Regions from separate parts of the Streptodolium elevatio genome, predicted to be linked through region 2. Evidence: riboswitches for the same ligand, from Rfam matches in the RefSeq annotation. Region 2 holds a riboswitch; the other holds the start of a gene.
What was found. Region 2 has a riboswitch for S-adenosylmethionine ahead of ACWD12_RS38290 (aminotransferase class V-fold PLP-dependent enzyme). Riboswitches for the same ligand answer to the same signal wherever they lie in the genome.

Region 1 (3,201 bases), on a different contig from region 2:
CGTACACGTTCACGAAGCGCCGCAGCTTGCCCTGGTCGTCCAGCACCCGGGCGGCGATGCCCGGGTAGGACTTCTCCAGCGACTCGATCACCTCGGACAGCGTGCCGCCCTCGGCCGTCACCTCGGCCGCGCCGCCGGTGTAGGTACGCAGAATCGTCGGGATACGCACGGAAACGCTCATGCCAGGCCAGCCTCTCGGAAGGACTCAAGGGAGGGACGGATGGTCGCGGTCGCGCCGGTGGTCGACTCGATCGCGTCCAGGGTCTTCAAACCGTCGCCCGTGTTGAGGACGACCGTGGTGGCCGCCGGGTCCAACTGCCCGGTCTCCACCAGCTTCTTCAGGCAGCCGACCGTGACACCGCCAGCGGTCTCGCCGAAGATGCCCTCGGTCCGGGCCAGCAGCTTGATCGCCTCGACCACGCGGATGTCGTCGACGTCCTCGACCGCGCCCCCGGTGCGCTTGCACACGTCCAGCACGTACGGCCCGTCCGCCGGGTTGCCGATCGCCAGCGACTTGGCGATGGTGTCCGGCTTGACCGGCCGGATCACGTCGTGCCCGGCCTTCCACGCCGCCGAGACCGGCGAGCAGCCCTCGGCCTGGGCGCCGAACACCTTGTACGGCGTGTCCTCGACCAGCCCGAGTTCGATCAGCTCGCGGAAGCCCTTGTCGATCTTGGTGAGCTGCGAACCCGACGCGATCGGCACCACGATCTGCTCGGGCAGCCGCCAGCCGAGCTGCTCGGCGATCTCGTACGCCAGCGTTTTGGAGCCCTCGCCGTAATACGGCCGCAGGTTGACGTTGACGAAGCCCCAGCCCTCGCCCGCCGCGTCGCCGATCAGCTCCGAGCAGAAGCGGTTGACCTCGTCGTAGTTGCCCTCGATGGCCACCAGGTCGCCGCCGTACGCCGCGGCCGTCAGCACCTTGCCGGCCTCGAGGTCGGACGGGATGAACACGCACGACCGCAGCCCCGCGCGGGCGGCCGCGGCGGCCACCGCGCCGGCCAGGTTGCCGGTCGAAGAGCACGAAAGGGTGGTGAAGCCGAAGTTGCGGGCCGCCTCGACGGCGATCGCCACGACGCGGTCCTTGAAGGAGTGCGTCGGGTTGCCCGAGTCGTCCTTGACGTACAGGTCCCGGATGCCCAGCTCGCGGCCCAGGTTGCGGGCCTGGACCAGCTTGGTGAAGCCGGGGTTCAGGTTGGGGTGCTCCGCGACGTCGGCGGGCACGGGGAGCAGCGGGGCGTATCGCCAGATGTTGTTCGGACCGGCCGCGATGCGCTCGCGGGTCACGCCGCCGGAGAAGTCGTACGCGACCTCCAGCGGCCCGAAACAGAACTCGCACGCGAACTTGGGGCCGAGCTCGTAGCGCTCGCCGCACTCGCGGCAGGAGAGCGCGACGGCGGACCCGAACGAGCCGGGGGCGAGGGTCAGGGTTTGTGCGATCACAGCCATGGCGATGGGGCCTCTCTCCTCATCTTCCCCACGGGGGTCCCCGCAGGCCGGACTTGGCACCAGTCCGCCGGGGGCCCCGCGTGCAGCGCACATGGGTGTACCGATCGGATGGTTGCCGGGGCTTCAACGGGCCGTTCCCTCTGCCCCTCTGGATGAGCTCTATGGCGGTGCGATGTGCCGCCGATCACCCCTGGGGGTCACCGTGCGGCCGCTCCGCGTTTGTCCGAGCCGACGTGCGATCGTCGTATCTCGTGACCAAGACTGTAACCGAACCGGGTGCCGGTCGATCATCGGCGTCCGACACGCGAGACGATGTCCCGCGCACCACAAGCAACGACAGGGGAACGCGACAGTGCTGCCCGAGGTGACCCACTGGCTGGAACGACGGTCCTCGGCCGCCGCGGACTGGCCGGTGCCCAGGCTCCTGGAGGCCAAGCGGTCCGGTCGGGCGAGCCGGGTCAGCGTCGTCCTGCCGGCGCTGGACGAAGAGCCGACCGTGGGCAACATCGTCCGCACGATCCGCACCGAGCTGATGGACCGGTATCCGCTGGTCGACGAGCTGGTGGTCGTCGACTCCGGCTCGACGGACCGCACCGGCGAGGTCGCCGCGCGGGCGGGCGCGCGAGTCGTGCACCGCGACGACATATTGCCGCGCATCCCCGCGCTGCGCGGCAAGGGCGAGGTCCTGTGGCGTTCGCTCCTGGTCACGAGCGGCGACATCGTCTGCTTCGTGGACGCCGACCTGCGCGAGTTCTCCGCCGACTTCGTGTCGGGCATCCTCGGCCCGCTGCTGACCGACCCTTCGGTCCAACTGGTCAAGGCGATGTACGACCGCCCGCTGGAAATCGGCGACACCGTCGTGCCGGCCGGCGGCGGCCGGGTCACCGAACTGGTAGCGCGCCCGCTGTTGAACATGTACTGGCCGGAACTGGCCGGGTTCGTGCAGCCGCTCGGCGGCGAGTACGCGGTCCGTCGCGGCCTGCTCGAACGCCTGCCGTTCCCGTGCGGGTACGGCGTCGAGACGGCGATGCTCGTGGACTCGCTGCAATCGGTGGGGCTGGACGCGATGGCGCAGGTGGATGTGGGCGTACGCCGGCACAGCCACCAGGACGAGGCCGGGCTCGGCCGGATGGCGGGCGAGATCTGGCAGGCGGTGCTGGAGCGCTTGCACCGGGACGGGCGGGTCCGCAAGGGGGCGGGCGGCCTGAACACGGTGTTCGCGCAGTTCGAGCGGGACGAGGAGGGGTTCCGGGTGAGCAGTCACGATGTCGCCGCCCACGAGCGCCCGCCGATGATCACGATCCCGGAGTACCGCAACCGGACCGCACTGGCGGGATGAGGGCGCACGAACTCGCCGGGCCGTCAGCGGCCCGGCGTACGAACCCGCCTGGCTGTCAGCCCTGTTCGTGGTGGGCGAGGACGCGCCCGAGCAGGCGGGTGAGGGCCTCTCGGTCCCCCGCGGACAGCGGGCCGAGCAGGTCGTCCTGCACCTGGTCGAGGACGTCGTCCATGTCCCGCAGCCGGCGGGCGCCCTCGGGGGTGAGGGTGATCCTGTTGCGGCGTCCGTGGTCCGGGTCCGGCGTGCGCTCGACGTAGCCCTGCGCGGCCAGTTCGTTGATCGCGGCGACGACGTCGCTGCGGTCGACGCGGCCGCGGCGGCCCAGCTCGGCCTGGCTCGCGGGCCCGGACTCGTGCAGCGCGGCGAGGAGCCGGTAGTGGTACCCGCGCGCGCCGGCCGCGGCGAAGGCGTCC
Region 2 (3,201 bases):
CCGGCGCGTCCGGTGCGTCCGAACCGCTTGTGCACGCCTTCCCCGCCGCACCGGTCATCCCGCCCCCGCCGACCTACCCGCCGCCGGGAACGCCGTCGGGGCCGAACGGATGACCGGGGCCGGATAGGCTCGTACCCCCCGCACCGACCGAGGAGAGGCCGCCGCTGTGATCACCGCGATCGTGCACGTCAAGGCAGCCGTCGACCGCATCCCCGAGATCGCCGAGGCGATCACCGCGATCGACGCGGTGAGCGAGGTGTACTCGGTGACGGGCGAGTTCGACCTGGTCGCCATGGTCCGGGTCCGCGAGCACGACGAGTTGGCGGACGTGATCCCCGGGCGCCTCAACAAGGTGCCGGGTGTCCTGCACACCGCGACGCACATCGCGTTCCGGACCTACTCGAAGCACGACCTCGAGGCCGCCTTCGCGATCGGGCTCGACGACGGCTTCTAGCCGTGCTGCCCGGCTGAGGCGGTCGGGTCGGCGCTCAGGTCGGCACACTCGGACCGGCGCTCGGACCGGCTGATCAGATGACCGCCGGGCCGCGCGGGTCCGACTCGGGCACGCAGCGTCCGCCGTCGGTGCGGTACGTCCACTTGGCCCCGCGCCGCACCAACTCCCGTGCGGCGTCCACGAAGCGGTCCACGTGCTCGTCCGGCGTACCGGCCCCGAAGCTGACCCGGATCGCGTTGAGGTTCTGCTCCCCCGACGGCGCGTCGGGCGCACCGCACTCGGTCGGCGCGTCGGCGCGCCCCCCGAGCAGGCGACGTACGAGCGGGTGCGCGCAGAACAGGCCGTCGCGCACGCCGATGCCGTACTCCGCCGACAGCGCCGCCGCGAACCGCGAGCTGTTCCAGCCCTCGACGACGAACGAGAGCACCGAGACCCGGGCGGAGTCGGGGCCGAAGAGGTCCAGCGTGCGCACCTCGGGGATCTCCGCGAGTCCCGCCCGCAGCCGGGCGAGCAGCGCTTCCTCGCGGGCCGCGAGCGTGTCGAGGCCGGCTTCGGCCAGCGCCCGGCACGCGGAGGCGATGGCGTAGGCGCCGATCACGTTGGGCGAACCGGCCTCGTGCCGGGCCGGGCCGGAGTTCCACTCGACGGCGTCCGCGGTGACCGAGCGGCTGGCGCCGCCGCCCGCGAGGTAGGGCTCGGCGTCCGCGAGCCAGTCGCCGCGCCCGGCGAGCACGCCCGCGCCGAACGGTGCGTACAGCTTGTGCCCGGAGAAGGCGACCCAGTCCACGCCGAGCCCGGCGAGCGAGACGGGATGGTGCGGCGCGAGTTGCGCGGCGTCCAGCACGATGCGCGCGCCGTGCCGGTGGGCGACCTCGGCCAGTTCACGAACCGGGAAGAGCTCCCCGGTGACGTTGGACGCGCCGGTCACGCACACCAGACGCGGCCCGTCGCATTCGTCGGCGGCGAGCGCGGCGTCGAGGGTCGCGACCGCTTCGGCGTGGCTCGACGGGGCGTCCAGATGGGTGACGTCGGCCGTGCGCCGCCACGGCAGCAGCGCCGCGTGGTGCTCGGTCTCGAACACGAACACCCGGGTGCCGGACGGCAGTACGGATGCCAGCAGGTTCAGCGAGTCGGTCGTGCCGCGGGTGAACAGGACCACGTCGTCGGCCCGGGCGCCGACGTACTCGGCGACCGTCGCGCGGCTGCGCTCGTAGAGGTCGGTCGACAGCTGCGACAGGTAGCCGGCGCCGCGGTGCACGCTGCCGTAGTAGGGCAGGTAGGCGCTGACGTCGTCCCACACGCGCTGAAGGCAGGGGGCGCTCGCGGCGTAGTCAAGTGCGGCGTACTCCGCTTGGCCGCCTGTCACCAGCGGCACCCGCACGTCGCGGCCCACGACCGGGAGCGGGGGACAGGCCGAAGCCGCGATCGCATCGGACGAAAGCGGCGAAACAGGGGCGAATGCGACGGCAGTCATGGCTGACCCTCCAGGGCTGGGGACCCCGGATGCCGTGGCTCGTGGAGGTCCGCGCTTGCCGGAGCACCCTTGTGTCCGGCCTGGTCATCACCCGGGGCACCCCACCGCGGAGGAGGGTTGCCGGACAGCAAGCCGGGGCCAAAACGCTGTCACTCGTGACCTGGAAGGAATTATTACCGCAGGATCGCCGGTCTCTCAACACGGATATTCGCCGTCTTGGCATACGAGACGACCATCGGTCGAACATGAGACGCCGGGTGTCCCGTAGGTGGGACAGGACGCCGACACCTGGAACGTCACCCGGACGGCACCGGAACGCCAGACGGGCACGCGGCAGTTGCCGCGCGCCCGTCCGAGTCATCGCGCAGACCGTCCGATCCGGCCGAGCCGGCGGCGTCCGAGGCTTCTTGCGACTCCCCGACCGGCCTCGGTCGTCGGCCAAGTCGGCCGGTCAGCCGGGTCAGCCGAACGAGCGGGTCGCCTCCACCCACCGGTCGAGTACCGCCTGCGCCTTGCCGGAGTCGATCGCGTCCGCCGCCCGCTCGATGCCCGACGCGAGCTGTTCGCTCAGCGGACCGTGCCCCGGGCCGAGCGCCGCGAGCGCCGCCGCCGAGTTGAGCAGCACCGCGTCCCGCACCGGCCCGCGCTCCCCCGCCAGCAGCCGGCGCGCGACGTCCGCGTTGAACGCCGCGTCGCCGCCGCGCAGCGCTTCGATCGGCTCCAGCTTGACGCCGAAGTCGCGCGGATCGACGGCGTCTTCGTGCACCTCGCCGTCGCGCACGACCCACACCTTGGAGGTGGTCGTGATGGTCAGCTCGTCGAGACCGTCGTCGCCCCGGAACACCAGCGCCGAAGTCCCGCGCCGGGCCAACACACCCGCCATCAGAGGCGCCATGCGCGCGTCCGCGACACCGATGGCGGTGTACGGGGCGCGCGCCGGATTCGTCAGCGGGCCAAGGATGTTGAAGGTCGTCTGCACACCCAGCTCACGCCGCGCCTGGGCGGCGTGCCGCAGCGCCGGGTGGAAGCGCTGCGCGAAGCACAGCGTCACCCCGGCCTCGACCGCCGTCCGCGCCACCTGCTCCGGGGTCAGGTCCAGCGACACCCCGAGGGCCTCCAGGACGTCGGCCGCACCGCTCTGCGACGACGCCGAGCGGTTGCCGTGCTTGACGACCGTCGCCCCCGTCCCCGCGACCACGATCGCCGACATCGTGGAGATGTTGACGGTACGGGCGCGGTCGCCACCGGTGCCGACGACGTCGACGATGGGGCC

Region 1: it holds a riboswitch for S-adenosylmethionine, as region 2 does, so the genes downstream of both, thrC (threonine synthase) here and ACWD12_RS38290 (aminotransferase class V-fold PLP-dependent enzyme) in region 2, are expected to answer to the same signal.

What each region holds. Positions count from the first base shown of each region.
Region 1 covers NZ_JBSFVE010000001.1:921,579-924,779, forward strand. Annotated here, with positions in the region: gene ACWD12_RS04040 (ubiquitin-like small modifier protein 1) at 1-181, opposite strand, end outside; gene thrC (threonine synthase) at 178-1,449, opposite strand; SAM riboswitch class I at 1,466-1,608, opposite strand; gene ACWD12_RS04050 (glucosyl-3-phosphoglycerate synthase) at 1,802-2,788, shown strand; gene ACWD12_RS04055 (MarR family winged helix-turn-helix transcriptional regulator) at 2,844-3,201, opposite strand, start outside.
Region 2 covers NZ_JBSFVE010000037.1:4,694-7,894, reverse strand. Annotated here, with positions in the region: gene ACWD12_RS38300 (rhomboid family intramembrane serine protease) at 1-113, shown strand, start outside; gene ACWD12_RS38295 (Lrp/AsnC family transcriptional regulator) at 167-454, shown strand; gene ACWD12_RS38290 (aminotransferase class V-fold PLP-dependent enzyme) at 528-1,928, opposite strand; SAM riboswitch class IV at 1,975-2,089, opposite strand; gene trpD (anthranilate phosphoribosyltransferase) at 2,389-3,201, opposite strand, start outside.